4 regions of the Shewanella sp. SM74 genome follow, and region 4 is predicted to be linked to each of the others. Evidence: predicted binding sites of a transcription regulator. Region 4 holds the regulator's gene; each other region holds the start of a gene.
The links. Region 4 encodes sigma-54, which starts transcription at its own class of promoters, with help from an activator protein. Its sites were predicted from a motif close to GTTGGCACGNNNNTNGNNT; they were not measured.
Positions count from the first base shown of each region.

Region 1 (3,158 bases), on a different contig from region 4:
GCTAATGCCAAACTATCGTACTCGGCATTTTTGCAGCGTTCCAACATGGAAGGAGATAAATCCGTTGCTTGAATCGAAGCACTACCAGCCAAGGCACCAGGCTTCTTCTGTTGATACTCAAGAATAGTCATAGCCAATGAGTATGGCTCTTGGCCTGACGAGCAAGCCGCAGACCAAATTTTAAGCGGACGCCCCAGACGACTGTATTCTGGTAGTAGGACATTATTCAACAACTCAAATGGATAACGATCACGGAACCAAAGGGTTTCATTGGTCGTCATAGCATCGATCACTTCAGCTCTGAGCGCACGCTCAGTAGGCTTCATCGAATGCTTAACCACATCAGATAAGGATGGCAGGTTATATTTGCCCATCAAAGGAGCAAGACGACTGCGCACAAGATATTGCTTATTTTCACCCAGTACGATGCCGCTGTGTTGCTCTAAGAACAACCTAAATTGATTATATTCAGCCTCAGCGAGTGATTTATTTGGCACATTCACATCCTAAATCCTATAGCAAGCACCAAAATCAGTGCGAAACCATCATGTTATAAAGTCGAGATTATAGCGTAAAGCGTATCTAGGTACTAACCGACAGCAATTACAAACTTAAATGCTTATTCACAGCAGCGGCCAGTTCGTCAGGATTAAACTTAGCGATAAAGTCATTGGCCCCCACTTTTTGAACCATTGCCTGATTGAATACACCACTTAACGAAGTATGCAGTACCACTTTAATATGCTTAAGCTTAGGATCATCTCGGATTTCAGCTGTCAGGGTGTAGCCATCCATTTCAGGCATCTCAATATCAGAGATGATGAGGGGGATCTCATCGGCCACATTATCCATCTCTTTGGCGATCTCTTTAAGCTTGTCTAATGCTTCGCGACCATCTTTTGCGGTATCAATTTGTAAATTCAATGACTCGAGTGAACGAATAATTTGTTTACGCGCCACGGCAGAATCATCAATAACCATAATATGGTAATGCTGAGTTCTGTCGAGGGTCAGTTTTTCATTGGCTTCTTCACTGATAGCCGTTTTAACTGGTGAAATCTCATCTAAGATTTTTTCCACATCGAGAATTTCAACTAATTCACCTTCAATTTCAGTCACAGCTGTCAGATAAGAATAACGGCCAGCACCTTGCGGCGGAGGCATAATCGCTTCCCAATTCATGTTGATGATCCGCTCAACAGAACTGACCAAGAAGCCTTGAACACTGCGGTTATATTCAGAAATAATGATGAAACAGTTTTCAGTGCTCGCTAAAGGTTTTCCCCCTGTTGCCGCACTCAAATCAATCACTGAAATGGTTGTTCCACGAATATGAGCAACACCCTTCACATAAGGATTAAGTTTAGGCAAAGTGGTCAGTGGTGGACACTGCAGTACTTCTTTCACCTTAAACACGTTAATCCCAAACCGTTGACGACCGTTTAATTTAAAAAGCAGTAATTCTAAACGGTTTTGTCCAACGAGCTGGGTTCGTTTGTTGACTGAATCAAGAATACTCGACATAACTCTGCCTTGTTGTTCTGTTTATGTTCGGCCCTATAACTCAGTTGAGTATAGGCATATTAATTGCTTACGTCTTATCTATCGATAAACATAGTCGAAACTGAGTCAATCTTCTGACAGTGATGCAAATTATTATTACAGTGGTCAGCTTCGAACTTAATAAAAGTATAGGTGCATTCTGGCGTTACAAGCTAGTCTCTTCATTATGAAAGTAAATTTAGTCTGTTTTTTTAGTCTTTTCACCCTCTTCATGCCCGCTTTTGCGAGTGCAGAGCCTATTGTCCCCACCGTATCGGCAATCTCAGAATTAGCTAAAGCGCTTATTTCAGAAAAAATATCCGTTCCAGAAAATGCCAAAGTAAATATTTCGCCACAGATGGTTGACGCAAGAATGCTGCCGTCACAATGTTCGTCTCCAATGAAAGTTGAACTGGCTAGCGATAGGGAAATTAGCCGTAATAACACCTTAAAAGTCAGCTGCGATACACAAGACTTAGCTTACCCTTGGCAAATCTATATCTCGGTTCGGGTGGATATCTTATTCCCCGTTGTTGTCTCAACCGAAATCTTAGCACCAGGCGAACTCATCTCTCCTAGTCAAGTAGAAGTCCGTTACATTGAACAAAATAGCTTGAGAGGTGCCGAATTCGATGACCCGAGTAAATTGGCTGGCGTGCGAGTAAAACGACGAGTAGCAAAAGATAATCCCATATTAAGTAACAACTTATGCTTCGTTTGTAAAAATGATTCGGTATCTATCTACGTTCGTTCTGGCTCATTCGAGCTCAAAACAGTAGGCGAAGCCCTACAAGATGGCAATAAAGGTGATCGGATCAGAGTCAAAAATAGCAGTTCAAACAAAGAACTAGATGCTATAGTCACAGGCATTGGCGAAGTTGAAGTAAGAATGTAAAATAATCTAAAGCTTTTTTGTAAGCTGCCGATACCCCAGTTAAGAAATCCCGTACACACGACGCTGGAGCCTAAAATGGCAATTGATATTAGCAAACTCAACACTGCAACGACTGCGCAAGTTCGTTCAGGCGCAACGAAAACGAGCAGCGATCAATCTGCTCAAGTTTCTACAAAATCGACAACACCACAGAGAAGCGACTCTGTGGTCATTACGGCCCAGGCACAACAACTTCAAGGAGCTCAGACTAAAATGGCTAGCCTTCCTGAAGTTGATCAAAAGAAAGTAGCAGAAATCAAACAAGCTATTGCCGAAGGTCGCTATAAAATTGACCCTGAAAAGTTGGCTGCCAATATTGCAAGTTTTGAAGCCGAACTTAATGACTTAAATAAAGAGTAACTATGACTGAAATAGCTAAACTGGTAGATCTACAACACGCCCATTTGGCTGTTCTTAAGCAAATCATACTCAAGGAAAAAGGCGCTTTGGTTGACCAAAACGCCGATTTACTGCTTTCCCTTGCTAACGAAAAATCGCAATGTCTGAAAGAACTAAAGAATAATGATGATATTCTGGCAAAACACAGTGATAAATCGCTACTCACTCAGCAAGTCGAACTCGTGCATAAAATGGCTGAGATCAAAGACGCATTGACTGAATGCAAAGAATTAAACGAACAAAATGCCAGTTTAATTGAGATGAATTTAGCGAGTTTAAATCG
Region 1 covers NZ_JAKKRZ010000003.1:138,687-141,844, forward strand. The annotation lists gene L5M49_RS04525 (CheR family methyltransferase) at 1-503, opposite strand, end outside; gene L5M49_RS04530 (chemotaxis protein CheV) at 604-1,524, opposite strand; gene flgA (flagellar basal body P-ring formation chaperone FlgA) at 1,730-2,437, shown strand; gene flgM (flagellar biosynthesis anti-sigma factor FlgM) at 2,513-2,836, shown strand; gene L5M49_RS04545 (flagella synthesis protein FlgN) at 2,839-3,158, shown strand, end outside.
Region 1: the regulator sigma-54 is predicted to act here: its motif matches at 1,575-1,593, upstream of flgA (flagellar basal body P-ring formation chaperone FlgA).

Region 2 (3,158 bases), on a different contig from region 4:
TCAGGAATAGTGATCGCGGGTTGTAGCAAATAGCCAGAACCTGGCGTCACAATCTGACCCGTATCATCTAAGGTAAACTGACCATTTCGAGTATAAGCAGTGGTTCCATCAGGAAGCTGTATTTCAAAAAATCCAGGACCTTCAATCATGAGATCCAGTGAGTTATCCGTCGTCAGCATGTTACCCTGAGTAAACATTTTTTGAGTAGCGACGACTTTCGTACCCGCACCTATGTTTAATCCGTTGGGTAGCTTAGTGTTAGATGCACTAACACCACCTGCTTGGTTAACTGTTTGATAGAGTAAATCTTCAAATACTGCGCGGCTTTTTTTGTAGCCCACAGTGCTAGCGTTCGCTACGTTGTTTGAAATCACTGAAATATCAGTTTGCTGTGCGTCTAAGCCAGTTTTACTAATCCATAACGCCGGATGCATAATCTATCTCCTAACTAATACGCATTAATGAGGATGAAGCGCGATCATTCTCTTCCGCGGTTTTCATCATCTTGACTTGCAATTCAAACTGGCGCTGAAGATCAATCAAAGACACCATTTCATCAACAGGGTTAACGTTACTGCCCTCTACGGCACCACTTTCAACTGCGACGAAAGGGTCAGCTGGTGCTGGTTCGCCTGACATTTGTCGAAATAATCCATCTTCACCACGCATCATCTGCGCATTGCCGGGATTAACTAACTTCAATCTAGCCACTTCTTCTATCACTTCAGCAGTCGCCCCCTGAGGGCGAACAGACACTATGCCATCCTGTGAAATTGACACTTTATCAATAGGTAATGGCAGCACTATCGGGCCAGCGTCCCCCATCACGGGATTGCCTCTGTCGTTATACAACATGCCCGTCGCATCGAAACTGAGACTACCTGAACGGGTATAAGCTTCACTGCCATCTTTCGCCTGAACGGCAAACCAGCCATCGCCTTTAATGGCAACATCGAGATCCCGTCCAGTGGTTTTTATCGGACCAGAGCGAAAATTAGCTGACGGAGATTCTGTCATCGCAAACACCCTTGAAGGCAACCCTTCACCGAAGGCTTGCATCGATCTGGCCTGCGCCATATCTGATTTAAAACCATCGGTATTAGCATTGGCTAAGTTGTTCGCACGGAGTGCCAGCTCATTCATATTTTGCTTAGCGCCACTCATGGCGACATAAAGGAATTTGTCCACAGACTGCTCCGTCAAATTTTCTACATGACAATATCAAAGCAAGCATCATGCCAATAAAAAATAACGTTTAATTTACTGATAGAATTGAAAAATATGAAAATGAAGTGATTTGACGGCAGGATAAAGGCTAAGTGTTGCCACTGGCGGCAACACTTAGTTAAATAAAGTAATGATTAGCGGATTTGTAATACGGTTTGTTGCAGCGTGTTATTCACTTCAAGGGTACGAGAGTTCGCTTGGAAGTTACGCTGCGCCGAAATTAAATCGACCAGTTCAGTAGTTAAATCGATGTTCGATTGCTCTAACGCCGATGAACTGATGCTACCAAAAGTTCCACTATTTGCCTCACCCGCTAACGCTGGACCTGAAGCTAAACTGGCTTTCCACGACGTATTACCCACTTGCGTTAAACCTTGTTCGTTAGCAAAACGAACTAAAGCAACCCGTGCTAAAGGCACGGTTGAACCATTAGAATAACTCGCGGTCACTAAACCATCTTCGCCGATTTCAACGTTAGTTAAGCGACCTACAGTCGTACCATCTTGCGTCAACTCAGTTGCACCAAAAGGAGCAGCATATTGCGTTGGGGCATTAAACTTCACAGTCAACTCTTGAGTACCATCGGCACCTGGCCCTAAAACACCCGCACCACTGACGCCCAAAGCCTCAGTCTTGACTATAGCAGGATCACTACCAGTGTAGACACCAACAGAATTGAACTTGAGTACAGAGCCTTTCCAACCACCAGCAGTTTGAGCTGTGCCCGTTGCATCAGGCGTACCATCGCCGGTGGTATCTGTTTGATAAGTACCAGCAGGACCGGCTAAATCGACTTGCTTTCCATCAACAGCATAGTAAGCCACCCAATTGTTCTCACCATTGTACGAACCATCTTTGGGCTTAACAAAATAAGTGGTCATAATATGTGGCTCACCGAGTGAGTCATAAATTGTCATTGATGTAACGTTATTGTAGGTTTTTGCATCTAGAGGATCGAATGCCGCGGGGTCGAGTGCACTTTCCTTAGCATTTAAGTTCATTTGTAAAGTAACATTCTCAGTCTTTACAGGGCTACCTGCAGTGTCTGGTATTTGTACCGGCTTAGCCGTCGTTAAACTCACTGATGTTGAGTTCCCATCTTTATCCACTGGGAAAGTTTGCAAATAATTACCAGCAGAATCAACCATGTAATTATTTTTATCGACCTTAAATGCTCCAGCACGGGTAAACGAGTGGTCTAATGTACCCAGTTCAGAGGCTGTAACGAAAAAGCCGCCACCTTTAATCGCCATATCAAGGGAGTTATTCGTCAACTGTAAGCTACCTTGATGGAATTGCTGTGCCACTTGACTCGTAGCAACACCACCACCGACAGCAGTTTTAGCATTTGAAAAAATAGAATTAGCGTAAACATCCGCAAATTCAGCACGGGACTCTTTAAAGCCAATGGTGTTCGCATTAGCAATGTTATTCGCCGTAGTGTTTAAATCTTTCTGCGCGGCAGAAATGCCACTCAATGCAATGTTAAACGACATAATTCACCTCTACACTTGACTCAATTCATTTATGAGCAACTTACGCCCAATTCGGATACTGCAAAAATTCTTTTATGCAAACTTAGGTTTCAGACACAGCTAACACATCGGTTAACTTGATGCCCATACCGCCTCTCAAGTTAAGAATCGCGCCAGTACTGGCCGTACCGAGAGAAACGCTGGTCACATGAGCATAGGTCGAGACTGGCAATTCTTGGGATTTCCCATCCACTAAACCACTCGCCTTGATCGTATAGTTACCTGCGGTTACAGGGTTTCCATCTTTATCGAGGCCATCCCAGTTAACATCGACATTGCCCCCCTTACTGCCATCAACTTTAAAGGTGGTCACAACTTGGCCTTTCTCATCCTCAACACGTACAGTAACTTCAGGAATTTTAGCTGGCGTGCTAATCACACCTTTTATTGTTGGGC
Region 2 covers NZ_JAKKRZ010000003.1:133,786-136,943, forward strand. The annotation lists gene flgG (flagellar basal-body rod protein FlgG) at 1-434, opposite strand, end outside; gene flgF (flagellar basal-body rod protein FlgF) at 445-1,188, opposite strand; gene flgE (flagellar hook protein FlgE) at 1,362-2,723, opposite strand; gene flgD (flagellar hook assembly protein FlgD) at 2,806-3,158, opposite strand, start outside.
Region 2: the regulator sigma-54 is predicted to act here: its motif matches at 1,225-1,243, upstream of flgF (flagellar basal-body rod protein FlgF).

Region 3 (3,158 bases), on a different contig from region 4:
CTGCTCAATATCATGAGTCTCACCTGCCTGTTGCAGGGCTTTGATCAAAGCGATGTTCACTTTTCGGACGCTTTCCCAATCCTGAGCATCTGCATATTGGCGTAAAGCATTCGCAAAACGCGCCCACTGCTTAATTGAGATTTGTCCATCCTTCTCTGACATTGGTAATCACCTGAGTCACTGGAACTAGCGCTTCAGCACTGTTTTCGACACTGGCGCTGACAAGCTGACGGCTACAAAAGTCATAGAGACGATGTAAGCTCACGGCAACCTCACCACCATTTTCAAGGTCAAGCATAGAGTCCAAGCCATGCACGATATTAAGGCACTTATGGATACTCATTCCTTTCGCCTCAAACCTTTGGTATTCCATATGGCCAGCGGTCCGCTCTAGTTCTTCCAATAAACCATCAAGTAGCATACGCACCATGTCATGGGTTGTTGCTGCCGCTACTTGTGCATCTAAAGCGGTTTGCTTGTAGGCATTAAATGGATCGTACTCATTTAACATTTTTTACTGCTTCCTATGAAAACAACTGACTTGCGGAATTAAACTGATTAATGGTGGATTCCATTGCCGTAAACTGGGTTAAATAAATCTGATACTTTTGATTCATTTGATAGTTATGGCGGTCCATGCTGTCATTCACACTTTTAATCTGCTTATTTAACGCTTCTTGTTTTTGATCGATATAGCCATTGAACTGCGTAAAAGGCTTTAATGTTTTCTCAACATTCTTGACGTAGCTACCTTCACCCGTAAACATGGCTTGCACTTTTTCGGGATCACTTTTAAAACTGTCGGTCAGCTTAGCATCATCAATTTTTAGTTTTCCGTCTCGTCCAATCTCAATCCCGATATCAGACAAACGCATGCCATTAGCAGCCGTTGCAAATACTGAATCACGTAATTTAGACTGGAGTAGGCGAATAGAGGTATCCCCCTTCAACACACCAATTTGCGCTTCACTCACAGCGGTAGTTTTGTCTTCTTTATCTTTATCTTTATCCGAAGAACTCGAATCAGAAGTTTTAACGCCCATAGAACGGGTAAGTTGGTTGATTTGTGTCATTAAAGAATTAAATGAATCGACAAAATCTTTAACCGTTTTCTTATTCGCTTCAAAATCGTCTGTGACTTTAATCATGCTGCTTTCACCAGCCGCATGCACCTTGACTAATTCGAGGCTGACACCATCAACAACATTTTCTAGATAGTTACTACTGCTGGTAATATCGATACCGTTTAATGTGAGTTCCGCATCTTGTGCTGCACGACGTTCTGTCATACCCCAATCGGCACCGTTAAACTCTACCTTCACTTGATTCGCGACACCCGATTCCTTTGAAGACAGCATAAATTCGATTTGGTTACCTGTGCGCACTAATGACGCTTGTACACCAGGATTACCCACTTGTTTATTGATCACATCGCGTAACTGAGACACAGAAATAGCCGCACCGCCATTAACCGTTGCCAAATCAATTTCCATGCGCTTAGTCGGATCACTACCGACTTGAATACTGATAATGCCCGACGTTGGCAACAATTCACTTTCAGAGGAATAGGCTTTAGTCAGTTGATGTGCTTGCGCAAGTTTATGCACGCTCAAATCATAGTTGCCCTTTGGCGCATCAGATTTAACTGTCGCGGTCGCATTCTCGCCCGTAACCGTAGCAATTTTGCCTTTAGTTGCATTGCCACCCATTTCACTCAACTTAGTGGCCATTTTCTTCATATTATTTTCAAGCAACGTATAGGCATCTAACTGTGTTTTACTGGCAGTTAACTTGCCTTTGTAAAGCGTATCTTTACCTGCGCGGTCTGCGCCAATCAGTTGCTGAGCAAATTGTGCTGCATTCATACCTGAAATCATGACTACCTCCACTCGTTCTAGAGCAAAACGCATGCCAAAAACAAGCTGCTGTTTTTAAAGATATTTAAATAATTAACTGGCCCGAACACAGCTAAAAACTTCCGCATAAACACTTAAACAGGAAAACTATCTTCCACTTTGTGTTATCGAAAATTCCCCACTAAAATATGAACCTTATAGGTTTCAATCTCGGGTTTAGCGACTACCGACCAATACATAAACCGTGGCTAAAATAAAAATGCCAGTCAGCGCAACTAACTGGCATTTTAGCCGTGACCAATAACATCACTTGCCCAATAGCATTAACGCAATAGACCCATGACTAAACCCGTGTTCTGGTTAGCTGAAGAAAGTACTGTTGTACCCGCCTGAACTAATAATTGGTTGCGCGTCATATTGGCAGATTCAACCGCGAAATCGGCATCCATAATACGGCCGGCAGCGGCTTTGGTATTTTCAGTTACGCTGGCAAGGTTAGCCGCAGTATGGCCAAGACGGTTAATGTTGGCGCCTAAGGTTGAACGTTTAGTGCCAACTGCAGAAATAAAATCATCCACTAACTTAATTGCATCATTCGGGGTGCCTTCTAAATCGCCAGCTTTAAGAGCCGTAATGTCTGCCGTAAGCGCTGTAAGTTTAACGTTCAGAATTTCATCTTTACCTGCACCGATCTGGAAAGTTACATCTGTAAGCTTGGTAAAAAGGTCATTACCTGCATAAGTCGTTTTGGTAGCAATACGCTCGATCTCATCATTTAGCTCTTTAAACTCATCATTCAATGCTTTCAAATCATCAGTTGAGTTAACACCGTTTGATGCTTGAGTAGCCAATTCTTTCTGGCGATTGGCAATGGTCGTTAATTCTTCTAACGCACCATCAGCGGTTTGCAGCATAGAGGTCGCATCAGAAATATTGCGTGATGCTGTTTCCATACCTTTTACGTTAGCGCTCATGCGGTTTGCAATTTGCAACCCCGCAGCATCATCAGATGCGCTATTGATACGTAAACCCGTAGACAAACGCTCCATAGCATTAGTCAATAAGTTATTGCTTTTGTTAACAGCACCTTGTGCAACAATTGAAGCGTAATTAGTATGAACACCTAACATATCAGTTCTCCTGAAAAATAACGGTTATCTTGGCGATGCCTGAATCTCAGCATCGATCCATAACTAATTAAGGCGACAGCAACAGCACACAACTAAAACTTATTTAAAAATAGATGGGATCACCTCTATAAAAACAGACTGAAATGGCATGCTCAAAACGCCATAAAAAATG
Region 3 covers NZ_JAKKRZ010000020.1:2,744-5,901, forward strand. The annotation lists gene L5M49_RS17935 (hypothetical protein) at 1-162, opposite strand, end outside; gene fliS (flagellar export chaperone FliS) at 131-511, opposite strand; gene fliD (flagellar filament capping protein FliD) at 525-1,877, opposite strand; gene L5M49_RS17950 (flagellin) at 2,180-2,986, opposite strand.
Region 3: the regulator sigma-54 is predicted to act here: its motif matches at 1,898-1,916, upstream of fliD (flagellar filament capping protein FliD).

Region 4 (3,158 bases):
TCACCTTAAGAGCACAAAATCTGGCGAAAAGTTACAAGAGTCGCCAAGTGGTTAAAGACGTCAGTCTGACGGTAAAAACCGGTCAAGTCGTTGGCCTACTCGGTCCAAACGGTGCAGGTAAAACCACGACCTTTTACATGGTTGTCGGGCTAGTGAAGAGCGATAAGGGACATATCTTTATCGACGATGATGATTTAACCGCAGATCCTATGCATCTGCGTGCCCGCAAAGGCATAGGTTACTTACCGCAAGAAGCCAGTATCTTTCGTAAGCTAACTGTTCATGACAACATCATGGCCGTACTGCAAACTCGTAAAGAACTTAAAAACGAAGAACGAGAAGAAGAACTAGAACATCTGCTCGAAGAGTTTCATATCACCCACATCCGTGACAGCCAAGGCATGTCATTGTCGGGTGGCGAACGTCGTCGCGTCGAAATTGCGCGGGCTTTAGCCGCTAATCCTAAGTTCATTTTGCTCGATGAACCGTTTGCCGGCGTCGATCCTATTTCGGTTATCGACATCAAGAAGATTATCGAACAACTCAAAAGTCGCGGCCTTGGCGTACTGATCACAGACCATAATGTCCGCGAGACATTAGATGTATGTGAACATGCTTATATTGTGAGTCACGGAAACCTGATTGCCGAAGGAACTCCAGCAGAGATCTTAGACAATCAGCAAGTTAGGGCTGTGTACTTAGGTGAACAATTCAGGCTATAGTTAATCGAGCGAAGCCAATGGAGGCAATTTATACCGCCATTGGGCTTCACTCAAGATAATAATAAGCGACCTCATCCAACAATAATAACGTAGGGATCAGCGGTAACATGAAAGCGTCACTCCAGCTCAAACTGGGTCAACAGTTAACCATGACGCCACAACTACAACAGGCTATACGTCTGTTGCAACTGTCGTCATTAGAACTGCAGCAAGAGATCCAGCAAGCATTAGATTCTAATCCCCTTCTCGAGCTGGAAGAGGATCAATTCGACGCCACTAAAACCCCTGTAAACCAAACGCTATCCGATACGGATTTCAGTGAATCTAGCACTCTGCCACCAGAAAAAGACAGCTCCACCATAGATACGGCAGAGTCGCTAACCAAAGAATCCATGCCCGATGAGCTCCCCATGGACACCACATGGGATGAAGTGTTTACCGCCTCCCCAAACTCAGGCCCCGGCGGCAGTCGTGAAGACGATATGCCCTTCCAAGGCGAGACCAGTGAAGGTTTGTACGAACACTTAGAATGGCAAAAAAACCTCACGCCGTTTTCTGAAACCGATTTAGCCATTGCCACCGCCATTATTGATGCCATCGACGATCAGGGCTATCTCACCCAAAGCACTGAAGAAATTCTCGAAGCCATGGGTAATCCTGAAGTTGAGCTTGACGAAGTCGAAGCCGTACTCAAGCGTATTCAGCATTTTGATCCCATAGGCGTTGCCGCCCGCGATTTAAGTGAATGCCTGCTGATCCAACTGTCGCATTTCGCCGCTGATACTCCCAACCTAGAAAACGCCCGTATGCTGATCAAAGATCATTTAGATCTGATCGCCGCCCGAGACTTTAGGTTGTTGATGCGTAAGACTAAATTAAAAGAAGATGAATTAAGGGATGGTATAGCACTCATCCAAACCCTCAATCCTCGCCCAGGTTTGTTGATCACGCCCAATAATGACGAATACGTTATCCCAGATGTGTCTGTGTCGAAGAAAAATGGCCGCTGGGTCGTTGAGCTAAATCCTGACTGCATGCCAAAAATCAATGTAAATCAACATTATGCTTCTATGGCACGCAGTACCAAAAACCAAGCCGATAGCCAATTTATTCGCGGCCATCTGCAAGAGGCTAAATGGTTTATTAAGAGCCTAGAAAGCCGTAACGATACTTTGCTTAAAGTTGCTAATTGCATAGTGCAATATCAGCAAGGTTTCTTTGAGTATGGTGAAGAAGCCATGAAGCCTATGGTGCTTAACGATATTGCCGAAGCGGTAGAAATGCATGAGTCCACCATCTCACGGGTCACAACTCAAAAATACATGCATACCCCTAAGGGACTTTTTGAACTAAAATACTTCTTCTCTAGCCACGTCGGTACTGACGATGGTGGTGAGTGCTCATCCACAGCAATCAGAGCCTTTATAAAGAAACTGGTGGCAGCGGAAAACCAGAAAAAACCATTAAGCGATAGCAAGATGGCACAGCTTCTGGCAGAACAAGGGATCAACGTAGCCCGCAGAACCATTGCGAAGTACCGAGAGGCTATGCTTATTCCACCTTCTAATCAGCGTAAAAGTTTATAACCTACAGTGGATATCGGAGGACGTTTCTATGCAAATAAACCTAAGTGGACACCATGTCGAAATTACCGAATCGTTACGTGCATATGTAGAAGAAAAGTTTTCAAAACTTGAACGCCATTTCGAACAGATCAATAATGTGCACGTTGTGCTCAATGTTGAGAAAATGCAACAGATTGCCGAAGCGAGAATAAACCTCATAGGTGGTGAAGTTTTTGCTACTTCAGAGCATGCTGACATGTATGCCGCTATAGACGCCCTGATTGACAAGCTTGACCGTCAGGTTATTAAACACAAAGAGAAGTTAACAAAACACTAATAATGGAACTTTGTACCATACTGCGGCCGGAGTGCACTACCTGCGCCACTCCGGGCAGTAAGAAAAAGGTACTGGAACTCATCAGCGACTTAGTCGCTGCCCAGTACCCGACCCTCTCATCTCAAGAGATATTCGAAAGCCTAGTGGCGCGCGAAAAGATGGGGAGCACAGGTATAGGTAACGGCATCGCCATTCCACATGGTCGACTAGCCGATATAGATCAGCCCATTGCCATACTAATTAAGTGTGAAGAGCCGATAGCATTTGATGCTATCGATAAGCAACCTGTTGATATTTTATTTGCACTACTGGTGCCTGCAGACCAATGTCAGCAGCACTTAAGTACCTTGTCTTGCATGGCCGAAAAGCTGAGCGACAAGCAAATATTAAAGCAATTACGCAAGACGCATGATGAAACGGAACTCTATCAGGTAATCACTGGATGAAACTGGTCATAGTGTCGGGCCGCTCAGGCTCAGGCAAATCTGTCGCCCTTAGGGTACTCGAAGATCTCGGCTATTATTGTGTCGATAA
Region 4 covers NZ_JAKKRZ010000007.1:77,843-81,000, forward strand. The annotation lists gene lptB (LPS export ABC transporter ATP-binding protein) at 1-722, shown strand, start outside; gene L5M49_RS09335 (RNA polymerase factor sigma-54) at 830-2,308, shown strand; gene hpf (ribosome hibernation promoting factor) at 2,337-2,624, shown strand; gene ptsN (PTS IIA-like nitrogen regulatory protein PtsN) at 2,627-3,070, shown strand; gene rapZ (RNase adapter RapZ) at 3,067-3,158, shown strand, end outside.